3 regions of the Citricoccus sp. NR2 genome follow, and region 2 is predicted to be linked to each of the others. Evidence: predicted binding sites of a transcription regulator. Region 2 holds the regulator's gene; each other region holds the start of a gene.
What was found. The regulator LexA, encoded in region 2, represses DNA repair genes until DNA is damaged. The targets are predictions, from matches to a motif close to TCGAACANNTGTTCGA.
Positions count from the first base shown of each region.

Region 1: the regulator LexA is predicted to act here: its motif matches at 6,227-6,242, upstream of O1A05_RS05825 (HNH endonuclease signature motif containing protein).
Region 3: the regulator LexA is predicted to act here: its motif matches at 3,097-3,112, upstream of O1A05_RS01510 (HNH endonuclease signature motif containing protein).

Region 1 is NZ_CP115154.1:1,248,486-1,256,588, reverse strand. Features, by position in the region: gene lhgO (L-2-hydroxyglutarate oxidase) at 1-1,054, shown strand, start outside; gene O1A05_RS05840 (PucR family transcriptional regulator) at 1,086-2,252, shown strand; gene O1A05_RS05835 (DUF6318 family protein) at 2,415-3,086, shown strand; gene O1A05_RS05830 (PKD domain-containing protein) at 3,442-4,116, shown strand; gene O1A05_RS05825 (HNH endonuclease signature motif containing protein) at 4,131-6,143, opposite strand; gene O1A05_RS05820 (GntP family permease) at 6,412-7,830, shown strand; gene O1A05_RS05815 (3-hydroxybutyrate dehydrogenase) at 7,880-8,103, shown strand, end outside.
Region 2 is NZ_CP115154.1:2,800,571-2,808,673, forward strand. Features, by position in the region: gene priA (bifunctional 1-(5-phosphoribosyl)-5-((5-phosphoribosylamino)methylideneamino)imidazole-4-carboxamide isomerase/phosphoribosylanthranilate isomerase PriA) at 1-279, opposite strand, end outside; gene hisH (imidazole glycerol phosphate synthase subunit HisH) at 506-1,153, opposite strand; gene hisB (imidazoleglycerol-phosphate dehydratase HisB) at 1,150-1,767, opposite strand; gene O1A05_RS13180 (histidinol-phosphate transaminase) at 1,827-2,888, opposite strand; gene O1A05_RS13185 (LysM peptidoglycan-binding domain-containing protein) at 2,989-3,246, opposite strand; gene lexA (transcriptional repressor LexA) at 3,601-4,332, shown strand; gene O1A05_RS13195 (ATP-dependent DNA helicase) at 4,426-6,510, opposite strand; gene hflX (GTPase HflX) at 6,500-8,071, opposite strand.
Region 3 is NZ_CP115154.1:316,275-324,377, forward strand. Features, by position in the region: gene panD (aspartate 1-decarboxylase) at 14-481, opposite strand; gene paaZ (phenylacetic acid degradation bifunctional protein PaaZ) at 651-2,750, shown strand; gene O1A05_RS01510 (HNH endonuclease signature motif containing protein) at 3,183-5,066, shown strand; gene O1A05_RS01515 (TetR/AcrR family transcriptional regulator) at 5,063-5,668, opposite strand; gene O1A05_RS01520 (phenylacetate--CoA ligase family protein) at 5,691-7,055, opposite strand; gene O1A05_RS01525 (hotdog fold thioesterase) at 7,107-7,538, opposite strand; gene paaA (1,2-phenylacetyl-CoA epoxidase subunit PaaA) at 7,785-8,103, shown strand, end outside.

The sequences.
Region 1 (8,103 bases), 1.6 Mb from region 2:
GGCCCGGCTGTGCCGTCGCGGCGTCGAGCTGATCACGGCCTACGCCCGCGAGCGCAACGTTGCCTACGAGGAGTGCGGCAAGCTCGTTGTCGCCCTCACCGAAGAAGAAGAGACCCGGCTCCACGCGATCTATGAACGCGCGGTTGCCAATGGTGTTCCCGACGTCGAACTGGTCGGCCCCGAGCGTATTCGCGACATCGAACCGAACGCCGTCGGACGGCTGGCCCTGCACTCCCCCCACACCGGGATTATCGACTTTGCCGGGGTGGCGCGTGCGCTGATTGAGGATGCACGCGCCGCCGGTGCCACCGTGCGCCTGGGGGCGGAAGTCACCGATATGTCGAACAACGACAACGGTTGCTCCATCACCACGCGCGACGCCGACGGACGGACCAGCACCGAAACGTTTGACTATGTGATTTCCTGCGCTGGACTGCAGTCCGATCGCGTCGCCGCGCTGGCCGGGGGCGCCGCCTACCCCAAGATCGTGCCGTTCTTCGGCCAGTACTCTCAGCTGGATTCCCAGTACCGCACCATCCTCAACGGTCTGGTCTACCCGGTGCCGGATCCGGCCTACCCGTTCTTGGGCGTGCACCTGACCAAACGGGTCGACGGCGAAATGCTCGTGGGGCCCAACGCTTTCCTGTCCTTCGGCCGAGAAAACTACACCGGCTGGAAGATCGGAGTGAAGGACAGCCTGGGCGTGGCCGCCAATCCCGGGTTCTGGAAATTCGCCGCACAGAACGCGAAAGCAGCCGTTCAAGAGTTCAGTGCGGTGATCTCACGCAAGAAATTCCTCGAGGGTGCGGCCGAATACGTGCCCAGCCTCGAGGGAGTACCTTCTCGCCCGATCACCCGCGGCATCCGGGCCCAGGCGATGGATGAGAATGGCGCATTGGTCGATGATTTCGTGATCGAGCACATCGGCCGGGCCACCCTCATCCGCAACGCACCGTCCCCCGGCGCCACCTCATCCCTCGCTATTGCCGAATACATTCTCGACGTCGTCGGCGAAACCCACGGCCTCACCCGGAAGGACGAGAACAACGAATGATACGGGGGTACCGCGCTGGTACGATCCGATCATGAACGAGGAGCGCGTGACGGGCTCTCAGCAGTGGGCCGCGCTATTGGACGAGCTGGCCGGCGATGAGACCATTCTCGAACAGACCGTCCACGACATCCGCGCCACCGTGCCCGGCTACGACAACGTGCCCACCGACGCGCTCAAGGCCTCCGCCTCCCGCAACATCAGCATGAGCGTGCGCACCATCCGCACCGGCCTCTCCCCCAGTCCCATCGACGTCGACGAGGCCGACACCTTGGCCGCCGAACGCTACGACCAGGGGGTGCCGCTGGGGTCCGTGCTCGCCGGATTCCGCGTCTGCCTTTCGATCATCCTGCACCGACTCCTCGAGCGCGCGCCCCGCAACGGCATCCCCACCGAGCAGGTGCTCGCCACCTCCACGTTGCTCTGGGACCTCGGCGATGCCTTTTCCGCCCGCGCCGTCGTCGTCTATCAACACCGCGAGGTGTCCCGTGCCCTGGCCGATAACGCCCACCGCGTGGCCTGGATCGGCAATGCCCTGGCCGGCACACTCCCCCAACGCGACCTGCTGCGCGGCGCCGCCCTGTACCGGGTGCCCACTGCCGAACCGCTACGCGCCATCACCCTGCGACCTGCCCCGGAGTCGTTCGTCGAGGCACGCCAACAGCTTGATTCATGGGTCGACGACGCCGACGTCCAGGTCCTCACCGCGGTCCGGGCGGGGGCGTTGGTGGGCATCCTCATCGGGGATCCCGGCGGCACCCAGCCCGACCTGAATCTTGCCATCGGCGTGGGTCGCCCCGTCCTCATCGACGACCTGCCGAGTTCCTTCGAATCCGCCACCCTGGCCCTGCAGTCGGCCGAGCGCGTCGGCCTCACCGGGTTCGCTGACCTGGAGCGACTCTCCTGGCGCCGCGCCGTCGAGGCCAGCCCCGAAACCACCGAGTACCTCACTGCCCTGCATCTCGGTCCGCTCCAGGGCACCGGCGAGTTCGGCGATCACGTCCTCGAAGCTGTCGAGGCCTACCTCGCCCACCGGCTCAGCATCCCGCTCGCCGCCCGCTCCATACCCGTGCACGTGAACACGCTGCGCTACCGTCTGCACCGCTTCAGCGAACTTACCGGCGCGGATCTTGGCGACGTCGACACCCTCATCGAACTCTCCTGGGTCCTCGCCGCCCGCCGCGGCGACCCGCGCGCCTAGCCGCGGCGCGCTACCCCGCTCACTACACCGGATGACGCGTATCTGTGGATAACCCTGTTCGCGCCCATCTCGGTCGGGCTATATTGGGAAGTCGTTTGACCTGTTGACTGATCTCGACCCGGCCCGACGCTTCACCGTAGAGGGGCCAGGAAGCCTGGACCCATGGCCCGCACTGCCCCCACCGTCAGCACATCCCGCGCGCTCCGCACTGTCCGTCCCGTTCGTCTTGCCGTGGTCGGCGCCGCGCTGAGCATGACCTTCGCCCTCACCAGCTGCAGTGACTCCGGCGGGAACAATGGCGACGACGACGCCGCCAGCCCGACCGCGTCCAGCGCCACCGCGTCCAACACCGAGTTCGTCCCTGCGTCCGCCGACGGCCCCGCCCAGAACGTCCCCGTCCCCGAGTTCCCCGACGCCGCCCGCGAACAAACCACCGAAGGCGCCGAAGCCACCCTCGAATACTGGTGGGAAGCGCTGGAGTACCTATACCTCACCGGAGACCCAGAGCCCTTCCAAAGCGTGTCCGATGAGGGCTGCGTTTTCTGTCAGAATTTCATCGATGTCGTTCCCGAACCGTACACCGACGACGGCTGGTACGTGCTTGAAAACAACTATGAGATCGATGTTCATCAACGTCGATCGTCCGATGACGATAACTCTGTTGAGTTTCAGTACACGGTGACCCAACCAGCTACCCAATCCGTCGACTCTTCCGGCAATGTCCAGGAAGAAGACAGCATCGACGAGACCCTCGTCGACCTCGATACGGTCGTATCCTTTACTCCAGATTCTGCCCAATGGGAAGTCTCACAGATGGTGCTCACCGATGAGTGAAGGTACGAAGCACAGAGACGCAAGACGATTCCCCGCGTTAGTTGCTCTCACATCGATTTACATACTGCTGACTGGGATCCCCTCGGCATCAGCCGACGAAAATTCAAACAAATATGTCGGCAGTATTGGTAAAGATTCATCGCTTCAAGTTGAAGCGAACAAGCTCTATCCGGGTTATGAAGACCGAACGAACGCAAGCGACGTAACCGAGAGCAGCGAACGAACCTCTAGTTCGAAACATCTTGTGAAGAGACCACCTTCCGCCGCGCTTGCCCCTGCGCCAGACAATATTGTGCAGAAACGGCCCGCTGGAGATGGCCAAGTACGACGAAACGCTGCGAGCTATATCGAAGGGATGAACTCGTCCTTGTGCAACACCGGCGAAATCATCCGCAATGTCCCACAGCGCACCCTCATGGAAAACGGGCTCGCTTACTGCCCGGTGAGCACCCCAGACCCCGTCGAGCCAGCCACACCCGCCGCGCAGACACCAGCCCAACCAGCCGCACAACCCGCAGCCCAGCCCGCCGTAGCAGAACCAGCTATGCCCGTGGTCACCCTGAACGATCTACAGACCATGTTCGCCCCGGAATCCGAGATCGTGATGGATCAGAACGGGTTCGGACTCATCAACGCCCACACCAACGTCTACGCCTCCACCTACCGCCCGCAAACCCAGACCCAGACGATGCTGGGCCGGCAAGTCACCCTGCGGATTACACCGGTGCGGTGGGACTGGCGATTCGGCGACGGCGCCACCCTCACCACCGACGTCCCCGGCCACCCACAGGACCGGTTCAATGAGGAGACCCCGACCAGCCACGTGTATACCGAGACCGGCACCTTCCCGGTAGATCTGACCACCACCTACGAAGGTGACTACCAGATCGACGGAGGCGGGTGGATCCCGGTTGACGGGACTATGAGCGTGTCCGCGGAAACCCAACAGGCCGATATCTGGCGGGCCAAGACCCGCAACGTCGCCGAACCCTGCACCCCAGGATCCACCGCCTGGGGCTGCACCGGATAGCAACTCGCTATCATTCACTCCCGCAGCGGTGGTGGCGGGTCGAGGTCGGCATTGCCGGGCCGATGGTAACTATTTCGTTGCGGAGTCGGATCTGGATTGAGCCAGATGGCCGGCGTAAACCATGCAACGCCGTCGACCATCTCCACGCTGTACTTATCGTGATGCACCAGCCGATGACAGCCGGGACAGAGCAGCACCAAGTTATCGAGGTCGGTTTTGCCGCCCTTTGCCCAATGCTTCACGTGGTGGCCCTGGCACCAGGACGCAGGCGCGGTACAGCCAGGGCGCGCGCAACCGCCGTCGCGGGCAATCAGTGCGTTCTTCATGGCTTGTGGCAGCAGCCGATGGTCGCGCCCTTGGGCCAGCACAACCGTCTTCTCAGGGTTCATCACCGTCGGGATGATCTGGGCATCACAACTTAGCGCCAGAATCTCCGTGGGGCTGAACGGCCCCGTGTGAGTAGCTTCAAACAGCGTGCCCCGATCTCGCAGCGGCGGGGGCTTCGAACCGGGTGACTCGCCCTCGACTTGTCGAACCAGTTCCTCGTAGTCAATGACGGCGTTGATGCGTGGAAGCAGCCCGTTGTTTTTCGGCAAATTCCCTTCCCGTGCCAACCCCTGCATTCCCGCGTAAAACGCTGCCATCAGCGCTTCCAGCTGTAGAGCTTCGCGGAGCGGTCGGTTCAGGCGGATCTGTTCGGGCGTAGCCCAGGGGTCCGGCGGTGTGAACTCCGGATCGAGTGGGTCGAGGGCAACGTTGCCCGGCTCGAGGCGGAAACCATCATCTTCCGTTCCGGACTGCGCGTCGGGTTCGGTGTTGGAATCAGCCCCTGTGGTTTCGTCGTTTCCAGCATCGGGCTCCGCCACAGGCTCTGCGGCGCTCGAATCTGCAGCAGAATCCGCGGGGGCGTCGTCGCCGTTCAGCCCTACTTCAGCTTGGTAGCGCTCGAACAGGGCATCGAGTGCTTGGGCGCGCTCCTTGACGGTGAGCGACCGCGGATTCGTGGCGGCCGAGGTCAGGGACGCCAGTAACTCGTGCAGGACATCATTGAGGCGCATCTTCCACTCATGCAACCCGTCGGCGTTGCGCCCCAGGTAGCTCAGACCGTGAGCGGGTGGCTTGCCATTCTCTTCCGGTGGCACGCCGTCCTGGTCCAGCAGGGCCTTGGTGCGCTCGACCCAAGTGGCGCAAAGGTCGCGGAATTCCTCTGCCGTACCAATGCTGACCTGCCCCGCCAGGAACTTATCACCCGAGGCGATGGCCAGATTCACCTTCTCCTGAGGCACTTTACAGCGCCGACCGTAGGTGACCACCTCCTGGAGGGAAGTGGTGATGCGCTGGGCATTCTCCGGCGCGACGGATCCAGACGTGTAGGCGCGGCCGGTGTGGCGATAACGGGGCGCGGCAGAATCGGTGACCTCCGCGAGCGCACCAGGCAGCGGGCGCGGAAGCAGATACCGACCGGCCTTCACCCGTGTCCGGGCGACGCTCTTTGACACCCCGATCAGCTCGGCCAGATACGCCGGGGCGCCGGTGTAGTCGGTTTCCTTCTCCGGAATGCCGAGCCGTTCATAGCGAGTCGCACGCAGGGAGAAGGACCGATCCACGTGAGCGGCGAGCGCGGAATTCACCGCATCGGCACTGCGCCGCAAGTCTTCAGCCACGCGCACTACCGCGGGCAGCCACGGGAGGTCGTCAGACTCGTCGGGGCGGACCCGCTCAGCCCCGGCGGCACAGGGACTTCCCGCGGCCGGGGCATCGTCGCCATCGAATGATCCTGTAGCCCACAGCGTGCCCCAGTCCAGGGGTTGCTCATCGTCGGCATGAGCGTTGAGACTCTCGAACCGCTGAATGGAGGAGGGCTCAACGACGACGTCGCGTACCTCCGCCACGAGGCGCTGGGCGAGAGCCAATTGACGGTGCAGGGGCAAGGCAGAGAGCGCGGCCAGCAACTGAGCATCATTGAGCTGCGTGAGATCGAGGCCAGCCGCGCGATCGGTGAGAGGTGCGTCCGCCAACGCCGTCATACCCTCGCCTCCTCACCCAGTTCACGACCGCATGATCTTCGTTTGCCTGTTCCCGTGATTCTAGCCTACACTTCCACACAAGTTAAGACAAGTGTACGATTTCGCCGTGCGTGAAACTGCCCATCGAGGCTGCGCGGGGCAGTCTTTGTAGCTGACTACGAAAGAACGGAGTGGACGTTGAAGATCGAGATGTAGCGCAGATCACACTACGCCCCACAGTCTGGTGTGAGACGAAAATCGTCACCCGCACCGTCAACTAGGAGACGCTATGCTCTTGGGCATCATCGGCATCATTGTGTCGCTCATTCTGCTCATCACCCTGGCGTATCGCGGCATGCCCGTGATCATTGCCGCACCCATTGCTTCCGCCGTCGCACTGATCTTTTCAGGAGCGCCCATCATGGCGTCCTACACGGAGATCTTCATGCCGGCACTCGCCGGATTCGTCGGTAGCTGGTTCCCCGTGTTCCTCACCGGCGCCATCTTCGGCGTGCTGATGACCGTGACCGGTTACGCCGAATCGATCGCGCGCAGCGTGACCAGCCTGGTCGGCTCGCGCAGCGCCATCGCGGCCACCGTGATCACCTCGGCGCTGATGACATACGGCGGCATCAGCCTGTTCGTCGTCGCGTTCGTGATGTACCCGCTGGCCCGCGAGCTCTTCCGCGTGGCGGACATCCCTCGGCGACTCATTCCGGGCACCATCGCCCTAGGTATCTTCACCTTCACGATGACGGCACTGCCCGGCTCCCCGCAGGTGCAGAACATCATTCCCGGCCAGTTCTTCGGTACCGACTCCTTCGCCGGCCCGGGCATGGGTCTCATGGGTGGCGCACTGATTTTCGGTGGCGGCCTGCTGTGGCTGGAATACCGTCGTCGTCGCCTGATTGCCGCCGGCGAGCACTTCGACAGCCCGGCCAGCGCCGTGATGTCGAGCGGTTCGAGTGAAGACGGCGCTTCTGACACCGCCGTCAAGGTAGTCGCGCCGACCAACCGCGTGGTGCCGTTCCTGCCGCTGCTCACCGTGTTCGTGGTCAACTTCGCCTGCACGCTACTGATCTTCCCGGCCCTGGATTGGTCATACCTGGAGCAGGATCAATTCGGCGGCATCACCATTGATACCCGCGCCGGCCTCTGGGCTGTGTTGCTGGGCATCGTGGCGGCGATCCTGCTGATCGTGGCGCTGAACGCGAAGAACATGAAGTCGTTGCGCACCGGGTTTGTGGACGGCGTGAAGGGTTCCATGTTGCCGATCTTCTCCACCGCATCCGAGGTGGGCTACGGCGCCGTGGTGGCCTCGGTGGCTGCGTTCGCCGTCGTGCGTGATTCGGTGTTCGGCATGGGCGCCTCCGCCCTGTGGACCTCCGTGATGTCGGTGTCGATCACCGCAGGCCTCACCGGTTCCTCCTCGGGCGGCATGACCATCGCGCTGAACGCTCTGGGCGAGGACCTGCGGATGCTGGCCGAGAATGAGGGCATGAGCATGGAGGCGATGCACCGACTGACCGCGATGGCCGCCGGCGGCCTCGACACGCTGCCGCACTCCGGCGCCGTCGTCACCCTGCTCATCGTCTGCGGGCTGACCCATCGTCAGTCCTACAAGGACATCGGTATGGTGACACTCGTGATCCCCGTTCTCGTCGTCGTGGGTATGGTCACCCTGGTGTCCTTCACCGGCGCATTCTGATCCTGACATCCGACCAGCCTGACGACCCAGACTTTCGAAGGAGCATTTGATGACCACCACAGACCTGCAGACCCCCCTCGCCGGCCGGCGGGCACTCATCACCGGCGGCGCCTCGGGCATCGGGGCGGCTTGCGCTCGGGCCTTCGCCGACGCCGGAGCCACCGTGACCGTGTGCGACCGTGACGCCGACGCAGCCCAGGCCCTGGCCGAGGAAATCGGCGGCGACACCTGGGTCGTGGATCTGGCCGAGACGACGGCGCTCGAGGACATCAC
Region 2 (8,103 bases):
AGCATCGTCACGAATACCCCCCGACAGTTCCACCTTGATGCCCAGCTCACGGACTACCTCTTGGACAATCTTGCGGTTGTCGCCAGTACCGAAAGCGGCGTCCAAGTCGACCAAATGCAGCCATTCTGCTCCCGCGTTCTGCCAGGACAGGGCAGCTTCCAGAGGAGCCCCGTAACCGGTGGCAGAATCCGCCTCGCCTTGAACGAGGCGAACGGCTTGCCCGTTCTGTACGTCTACCGCAGGCAAAAGCTCCAGCCGGGTACGAGGTGTTTCGCTCATCTAAATACTCCTGATCAATTTTCTCGAAAAGTCATGAAGCCGCCCAGAGCGCGGCCTAATCATCAGGCTTCGCCTGGAACCAATACAAAGCCAGCGACGATCGCTAGAATCCCGCAGACGGCTAACCCGAAGAAGAACCATGCTGGTAGCTCCTGTCGATACGCTGACCATGCCCCGCCGAGCATAAGTCCACCAATGCCGATGAGCACAACAGTCCACCATGGCATTAGAGAGAACCCAACCAGTTCTGTAGCAGCCGCATGCCGGCGTCGCCGGACTTCTCCGGGTGGAACTGGGTCGCTGAAAGCGGGCCGTTTTCCACGGCTGCCACGAAGTCGGCACCATGATGCGACCAGGTGACCTTCGGCGGAGCCATCGAAGCAATCGTCTGATCGAACGTCCAGTTCTGGACGGCGTAGGAGTGCACAAAGTAAAAACGCTCGTCTTCGAGCCCGCGGAAAAGAACTGAATCCTCCGCCGGCCGGACACTGTTCCAGCCCATATGTGGCAAAACCGGGGCGGGCAGTGCCTCCACCACGCCTGGCCACTCCCCCATGCCCTCGGTTTCGACGCCATGTTCGACACCGCGTTCGAAGAGGACTTGATGCCCAACGCAGATTCCCAGCACGGGGCGACCACCGGCAATACGACGCCCGATCCAGCGAAGCGCCCCGACGTTCTTGAGCGAATGCATGACGGCGCCGAACGCACCCACACCGGGCACCACGAGCCCATCAGCGTTCATCACCGTGTCGGGATCTGCAGTGAGGCTGACGCGTGCACCTGCACGTTCCAAGGCACGTACAGCCGATCGTACGTTGCCAGAGCCGTAATCGAGGACAGCCACAGAAGGTCCGGTAGCGAGGCCGCTCACAGGGCACCCTTCGTCGACGGCACATCAGTGACACGAGGGTCGTCTTCGGCAGCCACGCGCAGAGCGCGAGCAAACGCCTTGAACTGAGACTCGACAATGTGGTGCGGGTCCCGGCCACGGACCACGTCCATGTGCAAGCAAATGGAAGCGTGGAAGGTTATCGACTCGAAGATGTGACGCGTCATCGAGCCAGTGAAGTGACCGCCGATCAGGTGGTACTGCTGCCCATCAGGCTCACCTTCGTGCACCAGGTAAGGGCGCCCAGAAAGATCTACGACCGCGCGGGCCAGCGCTTCGTCCAATGGCACTGAGGCTTCACCGAACCGACGGATACCCTTCTTGTCACCCAAAGCGACCTTCAGCACTTCACCGAGGGTGATAGCAACATCCTCGACGGTGTGGTGGACGTCAATGTGCGTATCGCCGGATGCTTTCACCACCAGGTTCATCTGCGAATGTTTCGCCAAGGCGGTCAACATGTGATCGAAAAACGGCACGGAGGTGGAAATGTCCGACGTGCCGGTTCCATCCAGGTCCAACTCGACGAATACGTTGGATTCTGACGTTGTGCGTTGCATGCGCGCACGACGGCTGGAAATCAGTTCAGCAACCATGAAGAGGGCGCTCCTTGAGTTCAAGGCCGACTGGGACTGTCCAGCCGACGCCAATAAGTCTACTGTGCAAGCTCCGGAGCGTCCTCGAGAATACGCCTCATCGCGTCAAGAAACGCCGAGGTCTCTTCAGCTGTGCCTGCAGTCACACGCAAGTGGTTGGCAATACCGACATCTCGCACCAAGACCCCGAAAGCAAGTAGCCTTTGCCAGACTTCGCTGGCGTTCGACAGCCCACCAAAGAACACGAAGTTTGAATCGGAAACTGCAGGACGCAATCCCAGCTCCCGAAGCCCATCCACGATTCGATCACGTTGGACCTTAATTTCCTCAACCGTTGCCAACAGCGAGTCAACGTGGGCCAACGCGGCGTTAGCCGTCGCTTGAGACATAGAAGACAAGTGATACGGAAGTCTCACGAGCCGAATGGCGTCAGTCACTTCTGGCGCCGCCGCGAGGTAACCGAGACGGGCGCCGGCCAACGCGAAAGCCTTCGACATAGTACGCGTCACGATCAATCGGGGACGTCCGGGGAGCAGAGTAAGTGCGGAACGCGTACCCTCCAATGCGAACTCGGCGTAGGCCTCATCCACAACAACCATGGACTGGCATGCGTCGGAAGCCTCGTAAACGGCCTCGATCACGTCCAGCCCCAATGCCGTTCCGGTTGGATTATTGGGAGAGCACAGGATCACGATGTTAGGCGCGTGTTCTTCGACCTGCACTGAGGCAGATGTTGCTGTAAGCGTGTAATCATCATTCCGAATTCCGGCGATGTATCTGGTGCTCACGCCTTCAGCGAGCAAGGGATACATCGAGTAAGTCGGTGGAAAACTCAGAACACTTCTGCCTGGTCCACCAAAAGCCTGCAGAATCTGCTGAAGAATCTCGTTAGATCCATTCGCTGCCCAGATCTGCCGCTCAGTCAGACCCTCGCCAAGATAAGCCGCCAAACGTCTACGGAGTTCCGTGAATTCCCGGTCCGGATAGCGATTCAACGAACGTGCCGACTGAAGCGCTTCAGCTCCGATCGATTCGACCACGTCTGTTGGAACCGGATGCGTGTTTTCATTCGTGTTGAGCATTACCGGCACATCTAGTTGTGGTGCCCCATAGGGAGTCATGCCACGCAGGTTCTCACGCAAAGGTAGAGCCGCTAGAGCATCAGCGTTGAAATCGTTCGAGTTTGGAGTCACGCACACAGTCTAGATCCGACGTTGACCTTCAGTTCCCCGGTGACGCGGGAACGAAGAGCGTATCGCCGACATTAATATCCGATCCTGCGAGCTGGTTCAGGTCACCGATGCGCTGAACAATCTCAGCGCGGGGTGCATCGAGATCAACCTGTCCCGCGATCCCCCAGAGGGTGTCGCCGTATCCGACAGTGTATTCGATTGCACCCGAGGGCAGACCGGAGTTCGACGCGTTCGCTGAAGAACCGAACAGATCCCCGATCAGGGCCGCTGCAACGATCAGGGCCATCAGAATAATGAGGGGAAGTGTTCGTAGAACAAATCGACCGCGTCGAGTCAGGCAAATGCCGCTGCTTCCTTGGTTTTGCGTAGCGATGCTCATGATCCCACTGTCCTCTCTTTTCGAACGGCCCACTTCTTTCGACTCGATCGACCGTTCTAAGTTCGTACATCTTTTCTAGCACAGCCTTTCGACCGGATGCAAGATATTCCTCGTACAGATCTTTGAACTTGTTCGAAGAATGCTGTAGCCTTGAAGTACGGATCGCCTTGACCCTGCGAATCGGTCACCGGATGTCCCGGCGTCTTGACTGCGAAACAGAGTCCATCAGCGGCCATGGACACGATAAGAACGGAGAGCCCCATGAGTTCATCGACTCCAGACGGTCACGAGCAGAACTTCGCGGTATACAGCGTTAAGAAGCTGACGCAGCGGCAGCGACAAGTGCTCAATTACCTACGACGAGCCATCGCGAAGACTGGCTATCCACCGTCGATGCGTGAGATCGGCAAGGGGACGGAGTTGCTGTCTCTCTCATCCGTGACGTACCAGCTCAAGAAGCTCACCGAGTACGGGTACATCCGCCGAGATCCTCGTATCCCCCGGGCCATCGAGATTCTTCGCGATGAAGACGGAAATCTCCTGGGCAATGAGTCAGATTCGGCCCAGGAGATTGACACCGATGAGTTGCAGCTCCCCTTTAGCCGCGAAATCGACTCTCACAACGTCATGGTTCCCTTGGTGGGGCGCATTGCCGCCGGCGGGCCAGTGTTGGCTGATCAGCATATCGAAGATGTCATCGCCCTCCCCAAGTTGCTAACTGGTGATGGGGACCTGTTCATGCTCAAAGTCACCGGAGACTCGATGGTGGATGCCGCTATCTGCCATGGCGACTGGGTCGTGGTACGCAAGCAGAACAGCGCCACCAACGGCGACATCGTCGCCGCCTTACTCGATGAAGAAGCAACGGTGAAGACTTTCCGCCAGCGCGATGGCCATACCTGGTTGCTGCCTCAGAACACCGCGTACGAGCCCATCTTGGGCGACCACGCCACCATCATGGGAAAAGTTGTGTCCGTCCTTCGATCCATCTGACGCTATCGGCGATATAGCCCGCCGATAGAACGACAGGGGCCCAACGACGTTTTCGTCGTTGGGCCCCTGTCGCGTCGTGATCGCTCACCGTATTTAGACCTTCGCGAGGCGACCGAGGGCACCGAGCACAGTGTCCTGTTCCGTCGTGTACCAAAAGTCCGGCAGGGCTGACCGGATATACTTTCCATAGCGGGCATGATGAAGCCGCGAGTCAAGGATCGCCACGACACCTCGGTCATTAGCCGACCGGATGAGTCGACCCACGCCCTGAGCGAGTCGGACCGCAGCATGAGTCGCTGAGACTTGGATGAAACCGTTGCCCCCGCGCTGCGCAACGTCTCGTGTACGAGCCTCGGACAGTGGGTCATCAGGACGTGGGAACGGCAGTCTGTCCACCACCACCAGACGGCAGGAGCGTCCGGGGACGTCCACGCCTTGCCAGAGGGACATCGTGCCGAAAAGGCAGGTATCCTCCTCTTCCGCGAATTGTTTGATCAATGCGGACAGCGTGGAGTCGCCCTGGCAGAGAATCTGTGGATTTGGCCCCAACCGCCGACGCAACTCATGAGCCGCGTCCTCGGCCGCCCGGCGCGAAGAGAAGAGACACAATGCTCCACCCTGAGAAGCTCGCAACAACGCCTCTAGTTCGTCGTACGTCGCCGGCGAGGTGAGGCGACTTGGTTTAGGCAGTTTCTCAGCCACGTAGAGAATGCCTTGCTTGGCGTATTCGAAGGGGCTACCCACGTCAATGCCCGTCCACTCCGGTCCACCGGACCCCGAGAATCCTAGATCTCCAGCGATGGGCCCGAATGAGTCCCCGACCGTCAACGTTGCCGACGTAAGAATCGTCGTCGTGTCTTGCAGAAGGTTCTCACGCAGCCTTCCGGACACCGACAGAGGAGCCACGTAGACGGTAGGAGACGTATTCTCGTCGCCGGCGATCCACCCCACGCCAGGCTCAAATCGTCCAGGGCGGGACACCCATGCGACCTGACGGTTGTTTCCGTTTTGGCCGGCATCCAGAACACGTTCGGCTGTCTCAAGTACCTCTTGTAGCTTCGTGCGGACGACATGGCGGCCCGAGGAGTCATCGCTCGTCGACGAGGCATCTGTGGATTCTTTCCCCGTGGTCTTGAGCTGGCTCAATCCCTCACGAGCGGCTGCTCGCACTGACTCGAGAGCTTGTGTCTGAACCTCGTTGGGTCCCATTGGCATCCACCCCGATGGTGCGGAGATGAAGGCAGCTTCCAAAGCATCTGCCGCAGCACCGAGGTCCTCGAGCACGACTGACGCTTGTCGACGGCCGGCGGTCACGGCTGCGCGGACAGATGCAGAGGAAATCTGACCCGTCACTGCGTTCGTAACACGATCCGCCAATTCATGGGCCTCGTCTACGATTACAGCTTCGAATTCGGGAAGAACTTGCAACCCTTCGAAAGCGGCAATGGCGAGCATGGCATGATTCGTGACTACCACGTCTGCTTCGCCGGCCTGTTGACGGGCTCGTTCCGAGAAGCATTCTTCAGCGAAGGGACAACGCTGAGCGCCGATACACTCTACCGCAGACACAGACACCTGCCGCCAGGCGTTATCGTCAACCCCAGGGTCTAGGTCGTCCCGATCCCCTGTCTCTGTATCTTCCGCCCACTCGCGCAGGCGCACGAGTTGCTTTCCGAGGTCGGTACGGGGCGCTGCCGGTGCGTGATCGGCTCCGTCAAGAAGCGTTGGTTCCGGCTCGTCGGCAGGGAATCCACCGTTCAGCTTATGCAGGCACACGTAATTTGCCCGCCCCTTGAGGAGGGCGATGTCCATGGGCCGTGGGAGTTCCTCTTTCAGCGCCTCAAGAAGACGTGGAGCATCTCGACGAATGATCTGAGATTGCAGTGCCAACGTCGCCGTGGCAACCACGACCGGCAGATCTGCTTCTACCGCATGGGACAGAGCCGGAACCAGGTAGGCCAAGGACTTCCCGGTTCCAGTTCCGGCTTGCACGAGCAGGTGCTTTCCGGTGTCGAGAGAGCGCGCAACTTCCAAGGCCATTTGTCGTTGGCCTTCTCGACGTTGTCCCCCGGTCCGTTCAATAGCTTGTTCCAGCCAGGCGGCAGCCCGCCGCTCTGCTGGGCTCAGCGTTGCGACGGGCTGCTCAGAGTCAGAAGACACGGTGGTGCTAGACGACATACTGCGCGAATTCTTCCTTGTCTTCTTCGCGTACCAACACGGTCAAACGAGTCCCCTCGGGCTGGTATTGCTCAGACAAGATCTCGACGTCGGAACCGTGCAGCCGCGAGACCACGTCGCCATCAGTGAACGGAATCAAAAGATCCAGCTCCAAGGTGGGACGCGGAATCGTGTCCGCAATCATGGCTTCGAGATCCTCGATCCCTTCCCCTGTGTGTGCCGAGACCAACACGGTGTCACGGTGGGCCCGGCGCACCCGCGCAATGGTCATCGGGTCCGCGGCATCAGCCTTGTTGAGGACTATGATCTCTGGAATTCGACGTGCGTCGATCTCATTGAGAACCTCGTGAACGGCAGCAATCTGCGATTCCGGGTCTGGATGAGAAACGTCCACAACATGGAGGATCACGTCGGCCTCGCCCACTTCTTCCAGCGTGGAGCGGAAAGCTTCCACCAGCTGAGTTGGAAGGTTACGAACGAAGCCGACCGTATCGGACAGGGTATAGCCGAGACCATCCGGTGTGACCGCTTTGCGCACCGTCGGATCGAGGGTGGCGAACAATGCGTTCTCCACCAGCACTCCGGCGCGGGTGAGCCGATTGAGCAGAGATGATTTACCGGCGTTCGTATATCCCGCGATGGCGACCGATGGCACCTTGTTGCGTCGGCGATTGGCTCGCTTGGTTTCCCGCGCAGGCGCCATAGCGGCGATTTCGCGCCGCAGCTTCGCCATCCGGTTACGGATGCGACGTCGATCGAGTTCGATCTTCGTCTCACCAGGACCGCGTGAACCGATACCTTCACCGGCTGCCGCACGGCCACCGGCCTGGCGCGACATCGAGTCACCCCAACCACGCAGCCGCGGAAGCAAGTACTCCAGCTGTGCAAGCTCAACCTGTGCCTTGCCCTCGCGTGATTGGGCGTGCTGGGCGAAAATATCGAGAATCAACGCTGTACGGTCAATGACTTTAACCCGCACCACATCTTCCAAGGCTCGTCGCTGAGAAGGCGCCAACTCAGCATCGACCACCACAGTATCTGCGCCGGTATCGCTGACAACGTCGGCCAGTTCCTGAGCTTTGCCTTTGCCAAGGTAGGTAGCAGGGTCGGGCGAGTGTCGTCGCTGGATAACTCCATCCAGCACCGTTGAACCCGCGGTCTCGGCCAGTGCCGCAAGCTCATGCAGTGAGTTCTCGGCATCATCAGCGCTGCCTTCGGTCCACAATCCGGCCAACACAACGCGTTCGAGTCGAACCTTCCGGTATTCGACCTCGGACATGTCGTCCAACTCGGTGGAGAGTCCCTCCACGCGGCGCAGAGCGTGGCGTGCTGCGAGATCGAGCTGGTCGCCGTCGTCTTCGGTGTGCCTACTTTCGCCGGCGTCGAGAGCCAGGGCTCGGGATTTTTGGGCACTAATCAGTGAGTCGCCAGATGCCGATGGGCTCGCGGTTGCGTGGGCAGCATCCGAGGCGAGAATCCTGTCGATGAGGCTCTTGGCTTCGTCGTCGCGCCGCTGGTCATTGTTGTCAGGCTGCTCACCTGACGCTGAGGAATGGGTCATGGTCTCCTTGGAGAAGTGGGTCGTTAAAGAAT
Region 3 (8,103 bases), 830 kb from region 2:
TTCGGGCTGCAGATCAGCCACGGACACCCGCCGTCGTCGCGCTCACAAGGTCTGCCTGGGCGTCGGCCAGCGCGCGGGAATGCGGAGGCCGGTGCACGCCGTCGAGAATGCCCTCCGCCGGGTCTCCCCCGGTCTCGACGATGCGGTTCTCGGCGTCCACGTGCACCACCGAGGGCACGAAACTGCGGGCCTCGGCGTCCTCCATCTGCGCGTAGGCGATCAGGATGACGAGGTCACCTGGGTGGATCAGATGCGCGGCAGCACCATTGATACCGACCACGCCCGAACCGCGATCACCGGCGATGGTGTAGGTCTCCAGGCGGGCGCCATTGGTGATGTCCACAATCGACACGAGCTCGCCCGGCAGGATCCCTGCGGCGTCGAGCAGATCCTGGTCCACCGTGACGGACCCGACGTAGTGCAGGTTCGCTTCTGTCACCGTGGCGCGGTGGATCTTCGCGTGGAACATGGTGCGCAGCATGAGGCATCCCTCTCGTAGACAGCGGGTCCATTCTAGCCGCCCCGGGTGAACGGTGCGCGGGTATCGCTCACAGCGTTGGCGCGGTCAGTGTGACGTGGGTTATGGTGAGTACATTACCGACCGATCGTTCAGAAACGTTCAGAAACGTTGCATCGTCCGGAGGGGACCCATGACCGCCACGCCGTCAACCACCACCTCGATCCTGCCCTCGTACCTCGCTGGCTCCTGGTGGACGCCGGAGAATCCCCAGCGCAGCACCGAGGTCCGCGACGCCTCCACCGGCGAGCTGATCATCCGGGTCTCCACGGACGGGATCGATCTGGCCGAGGCTATCGAGCACGGCCGCTCCGTGGGCCAACGCACCCTCGGCGAGCTCACCCTGCACGAGCGCGCACTGAAACTCAAGGAACTCGCGCTGTACCTGACCGAGCACAAGCAGGAGCTCTACGAGATCTCCTTCCGCACCGGCTCCACCCAGCGCGATCACTACATCGACGTCGACGGCGGCATCGGCACCCTCTTCACCTTCTCCTCCAAGGGTCGGCGCGAACTGCCCAACGCGAATGTCATTCTCGATGGCGCCACCGAACCACTCTCGTCCGACGGTTCGTTCATCGGCACCCACGTACACACCCGCATGCCCGGGGTGGCCGTGCAGATCAACGCGTTCAACTTCCCCGTCTGGGGCATGCTGGAGAAGTTCGCGCCGTCTTTCCTGGCCGGCATGCCCTCCCTCGTCAAACCCGCCACCCCCACCGGCTACGTGGCCGAAGCCTGTGTGCGGCTCATGCTCGATTCCGGGATTCTGCCCGAGGGCTCACTGCAGCTGATTTCCGGCTCGGCGCGGGACCTGCTGGACCACCTGGACTATCGCGACCACGTGGCGTTCACCGGCTCGGCCGCCACCGCCCAGTCGCTACGTACCCACCGCAACGTCATTGAGGGCGGGGTGCGCTTCACCGCGGAGACCGACTCGCTCAACGCTACTATTTTGGGCGCCGACGCCGCCGAGGGCACCCCCGAATTCACTGCGTTCATCAAGTCCGTGTTCGTGGAGATGACGGCGAAGGCCGGGCAGAAATGCACCGCCATTAGACGGGTGATTGTGCCGCATAACCTCATCGAGCCCGTCGTGTCCGCGCTGACCGAGCAACTGGAATCGAAGATCGTCGTCGGGGATCCGCGCGCCGAGGGCACCACCATGGGCGCGTTGGCCTCGGTGGATCAGCAGCGCGACGTCGCCGCGGCTGTCCAGCGCCTGGTCGTCGCAGGCGGTCGGATCCGCCTGGGCGGAGCCGGCCCGGTGGAATCCGACACCGACGCAGCATTCTTCCCGCCCACCATCCTGACGTTCGACGACGCCAACACCGCTGAAGTGCACTCCGTGGAAGCCTTCGGACCGGTGACCTCAGTCATCGGCTACACCGGCACTGCGGACGACGCCGTCCGCCTGGCCGCGCTGGGCTCCGGCTCACTGGTCGCCACCGTCTGCTCCAACGACGCCGACACCGTGCGCGCCATCGCCACCGGCATCGCTGCCCATCACGGCCGCGTGCACGTGCTCAACCGCCAGACCGCCAAGACCTCCACGGGCCACGGCTCCCCCATGCCGCACCTGGTGCACGGCGGACCGGGCCGCGCCGGCGGCGGCGAAGAGCTCGGTGGCGTCCGCGCCGTCAAGCACTACATGCAGCGCACGGCCCTACAGGGCTCCCCCGATATGCTCACCGCCATCACCGGGGTGTGGCATGCGGGTGCTTCCGCGAACACGGTGACCCGCGACGACGTCGAGTCTGGCACCGGCGTTCACCCGTTCCGCAAGTCCCTGGAGTCTCTGCGCATCGGCGACCAGTTCGCCTCCGAGTTGCGCACCGTGAAGCTGGAGGACATCCTCGAGTTCGCCGAGAAAACAGGCGACACTTTCTACGCACACACCGATGAGGAGGCGGCGACTGCGAACCCGTTCTTCCCACGCCGCGTGGCCCACGGCTACCTCCTCGTTTCCTGGGCTGCCGGATTGTTCGTGGAGCCGGCACCCGGCCCGGTGCTCGCCAACTACGGACTGGAGAACCTCCGGTTCATCACCCCCGTGACCTACGACGACGCCGTCCGCGTCACCCTGACCGCCAAGCAAATCACTCCGCGCGTTACCGATGAATACGGCGAAGTCCGGTGGGATGCCGTGCTACACAACCAGAACGACGAGATCGTGGCGACCTATGACGTACTCACGTTGGTAGCCAAAACATGGCCGTCTGCGGCAGATTGAGCCCATGGCGACACTTCACGCTTCAGCTATTTGGGGCACCTGCACCGTGCACCTCAGTGCGCGCCATCCAGTCCCAACTCTCCTTCCGCGTCGCGCGCCAAGTGCAGACCGGGCGACTCGCTCAACGCCCCACCGGCAACGAGCGTTCGATAGATCCGCGCACATTTCAGGGTCCCACCACAACCACGTCCTCCTTACTGCACCCGCAGTCTCGCGCCGCTCACTGACACCGCGCGACTCCATCAGTAGATCAATAACCCTCTATATTACGCCGATCTGGACCCTTACCTGCCCCGCTGACCACCCCCTGTGGACGACACGCCCGAACCTTCATGAAATCTGTGGATAAAACGCCTGTACTATTTGGATTCGATGGTGTAGCGTTTCATCATCGAACCATTCGAGCGGCGACGGCGCAGGGAGGTGTACGCGGTGACGACGACGATCAACCAGGCTTCGCCGGCGCCCTCTACTCCGGGCACCGACCCCGAGAACACACCGCACCCGCTGACTGCGCTCGTCGAACTCAGCTTCGGCGACATGTTCGCCCGCACGCTGGGAGACCTGAATCTCGGATCCGCACTGGAGGCCATTCAGAAGGGGCTCGTCGCCGTCGCCGAACGCCTCACGAACCCCGATCTCGAGCGCGAGTTCACCCAGTTTGAACTGAATGAGAAGCTGCTGCCCGAGGTGCAAGAGCCCCTGGCCGTGGGCGATCCGCGCGCCACCCTGCCGGCGCTCATGAAGACGGCACAGCACCTCACCACCCTCGTTCAGGGGGTGCAGTCACGCCTGGATGGCACCATGGCCGATGCCTACCGCACTCCGGGGCAGAAGTTCAGCCTGCTCGGCATTCCCGAGGGGCGCGACGGCTACCGCGGTCCTGATCATCTGCTGCAAGACACCGTCGATATCTCCCCCGGGGAGGCTCGACGTCGCGCGCAGACGGCCCAGCATTTCCAGCCACATCGCCCCACAGTTCACCCCGATGACGGCGCTGGCGCCCCAGAACCGAACAGCCCTCAGGGCAGGTTGGCGAGGCTGTTCCCCCAGTTCACCGCAGCATTCCATGCCTCGCGGATCAGTCAAGCGCACCTGCATCAGCTCCTCTACGCGGTCAACGCCATCGACCGGCGGGCCCGCGAATGCGGCTACCCACGAGAAGAGCTCGAAGCCCGCTTTCGGAAGCACGACGCTGAACTGACCGATAAGGCGCTCACTACCTCGTACACCGAATTCCAGCGCTTCCTCTATGCCTGGCGCACCGCCGTCATCACCGACATTACGCCTGACGCCGCCGCCACCTCCGAGGAGCACATCCACGCCCGCCGTGGCTTACACTTCACCGGTGAGGAGGGTGGGCTGAAGCTCTGGACGCTCGGCACTGACGACGAGGGCCATGAACTGCTCTCCTGCATCCGCGGAGCGGCCAACAATCCGCGCCAGCGCACCGAAGAGGCCGATCCGACTCTGGTTGTTTTCGACGACGACGATGCGGATTCCGCCCGTATTCGTGACGGACGCACGCCCACTCAGCGCGCCCATGACGGCCTGCTCGCTGTGCTGTCCGCAGGGCTGCGCGTGACCGAAAACGGGCTGCCCGATCAGGGTGGCCAACGCCCGCAGATCATCGTCACCGCCGGACTCACCGCCCTACTGAAAGTCGCCCACAGCTCCGGGCTGCTGCCCAACACTTTCAACACCGCGCTACTCGACGGCGGCTCCACCCGCGACCTGCTCATCTCCGCGGGCTACACCGGGCCCACCGGCCCTGGCATGCTCCGGCGAATGGTCTGCACCGCTGACATCACTACCGCGGTACTGGGAACCCAAGGTGAAGTGCTCGACGTCGCCATCGCCCGGCGCCATTTCAGCCTCAAGCAGCGCCGAGCCCTCACCGCCCGCGACGGCGGCTGCGCCGCACCCGGATGCACGTTCCCTGCGAGCTGGTGCGACGCCCACCACGTGAAGGAATGGTCCGAAGGTGGGCCCACCACCGTCGACAACGGAGTCCTACTCTGCAACCATCATCACCGCAGCGTGCACCTGGGCATGTGGGTCATCGAGATGCGTGACGGGATCCCGTGGTTCGCGCCCACCGCGAAGCTGCGGCCCGAATTTGCCGAGAAACCACCGGGATTCGGACCATCTAACTCCGGCTCATCCCCGCCGGTCGAGTCCCGGCGCAATACCTCCTGGGTACCGCACCCGGTATCGCATCGCGCCCTGGACACAGCCACGCGCCCACAACCGCCCCGCTCCACAACGCGACAGCGCAATCCGGCCCGCGAACAGGATCCGGATCCGCCGTTCTAGCGTTCCGCCAACACGCCGTCGAGGGCCAGGCGCAGGATCGATTCCTCAAGCTGAGCCGGTTCGGCCGCCGATTCGCCGGGCCGGTACCAGTCCACAATCGAATTCACCATGCCCAGCACCAGCCGGGCGATGCGCCGCGGTGGCTGCGAGGTCACCAGCGAACCATCTTTCTGACCAGATTCCACGATCCGGCCGAAGCGAGAGGTGATGTCACGACGGCGCTGCAGCGCAGCAGTCTCCACCGGCGAATTTCCGCGCAACCGCAGCAGCAGGGTGACCTGCGGCATCTGCTCGATCAGCACCTGCACCGTCGAACGCAGCGCCTTCTCCAACCGTTTCGCCCCCGATTCGTCCAGTTGCTCGGCCTCGGCCAGCACCGTCTCGAGCGCGTCGAGGGCCTGACCGAGCGCCATCTCCAGAATCTCCTCCTTCGAGGAAACGTGATGGTAGATGGCGGACTTTGAGACACCCAGTTCGGCGGCGAGCATCCCCATCGACGTCGCATCGTAGCCATGCCGGTTGAAGGTCGCCACGCAGACGGCGACTAGGGTCGAACGGTCGTAGCCCGGTCGGCCGCGCCGCGGAGCAGTCGTGGTGGTCATCGCCCTATCGTATATCCCGGCCTCATTTCCCGCCGTCGCGCAGGTCATAGACCCGGCGCAGCTTGCCGGACGACCGCGCCAGGGTCCCCGGTTCGGCGATGGTAATGGTGCAGGAGGAACCGATCTTCGTCTTGATCTCCTGCTGCAGCTTCTTCCCGCCCGCGGTGGCGTCCTCCACACTGGCGTCGTCGCGACGTTCGATCGTCACCGTCATCTGGTCCATCCGATTCGGCCGAGTGATCTCCAGCATGAAGTGCGGCGACAGCGTCGGAACCTGCAGGGCCAGCTCTTCGATCTGGGAGGGGAACAGATTCACCCCACGCAAGATGATCATGTCGTCGGAGCGCCCGGTAATCCGCCCCATGCGCCGATGTCCGGGCAGGTCGTTGCCGGGAAGCAACCGAGTCAGGTCGTGGGTGCGGTACCGAATAATCGGCAGCGCCTCCTTGGTCAGCGAGGTAAACACCAGCTCACCGTGTTGCCCGGTTTCCAGCACCTCGTCGGTGAAGGGATCGATGATCTCCGGGCGGAAATGGTCTTCCCAAATATGCGAGCCCGCCTTCGTGGCCACGCTCTCCCCCGCCACCCCGGGGCCCATCACCTCGGACAAACCGTAAATATCGCAGGCGTCGATGTTGAAAGTCTGCTCGATTTCCCGCCGCATCTCCTCGGTCCACGGCTCGGCCCCCAACACCGCGGTGCGCAACGAGGTCTTCCGCGGGTCCAGCCCCATGGCTTTGAAACCGTCGGCAATCGTCAACAGGTAGGTCGGCGTGCAGAGAATGGCCTGCGGCTCGAAGTCGCGGATCATCTGCACCTGTTTCTCGGTCTGCCCGCCCGACATCGGAATCACCGCACAGCCGAGCCGTTCCGCACCATAATGCGCGCCCAACCCACCGGTAAACAGCCCATACCCGTAGGCGTTATGCACCTTGTCGCCGGGCTTGATCCCGGAATTGCGGAAGCAGCGCGCCACCAGAGTGCCCCACACCTGCAGGTCGTTTTCGGTATACGCGACGACGGTCGGCTGACCGGTGGTACCCGACGACGCATGGATGCGCCGAATGTCCGCCATGTCGACGGCGAACGACTTGAACGGGTACGCCTTCCGCAGAAACTCCTTATCGGTGTACGGGAAGAGCCGCAGGTCCTCCAGCTGCTGGAAGTCCCTGGGATGCACACCGTGGTCATCGAACAACTCGCGATAGGCGTCCACGTTTTCGTAGGCGTAGTGCAGGGTCCACCGCAGTCGCTCAAACTGCAGCGCCTCGATCTCATCGCGACTCATCAGCTCCTCGGGGTCCGGCTGCGAGCGGTCAGCCGCGGGCGGCCCGGGAACAAAAGGTTGGGGAATGGAGCAGCCGGCGGGGCTGGGTGCGGACGTCATGACAAGAATCCTTAGTGCGAGTGGATAGGTGCGCGGCGGGCAGGCATCACTTCAGGCCCGGCGCTTGTTCGGGATGGTGCGGGACCGTCCCCGGAATTCGGCGACGAGGCCCCCCTCGTCGTCGGTGATCGTGATGTCGTAGATCCCGGAGCGCCCCGTGCTGGAACGACGGACGCCGACGGCGGTGAGCCGGGTGCCCGCCACGGGTGAGGAGATGAAGTTGATGTCCACTCCGGAGGCGACGGTAATGGTGGAGCCGTCGCCCCGCGGGTCGTTGCACGACCAGGCGAAGCAGGTGTCACCGAAGGCGAAGATCATTCCGCCGTGGGCGATCTTGAATCCGTTCAGCATCTCGTCCCGAAGCACCATGTGTGCCCGGGCGTAGCCGTCCGCGTACTCGGACACCTCGTATCCCAGCCATTCGGCCGCGGCATCCACACCGAGGGTGGGGTGATCATGGGCGCCAAAGGAGCCCCGCACCACCGAATCGGGGTCGATGCCAGCGGGCAGTTCTGGGTGCACAGCGTTCAGGGCCGCGTCGGCCATAGGACACCTCCGGGTGCGAGTCACGGATGGAATTACCGAACGATCATTAGGTAATCGTACTTTACCCTGTGGGTCAAGTCACTTTCACAACGACGACGAACTTGACGCACCTCACCCGTCGGCATATCCTGAACGAACGGTCGGTAAATCCGATCGCCCGTCGTCATCATTGAGGTGAGCACCATGACCGCACCAGACCGTCTCGCCGAGCCCGCGGCCTCCGAGGAGGAGCGCGCCGGCCAGGACCATTTCGATCGCATCATCGCCGAGGACTCCCGCATCGAGCCCCGCGACTGGATGCCCGCCGCCTACCGCAAGACCCTCACCCGGCAGATCTCCCAGCACGCCCACTCCGAAATCATCGGCATGCAGCCCGAAGCCAACTGGATCACCCGGGCGCCGAGCCTGAAGCGCAAGTCGATCCTGATGGCGAAGGTGCAGGACGAGGCCGGTCACGGGCTCTACCTCTACTCGGCCGCCGAAACACTGGGCACCCCCCGCC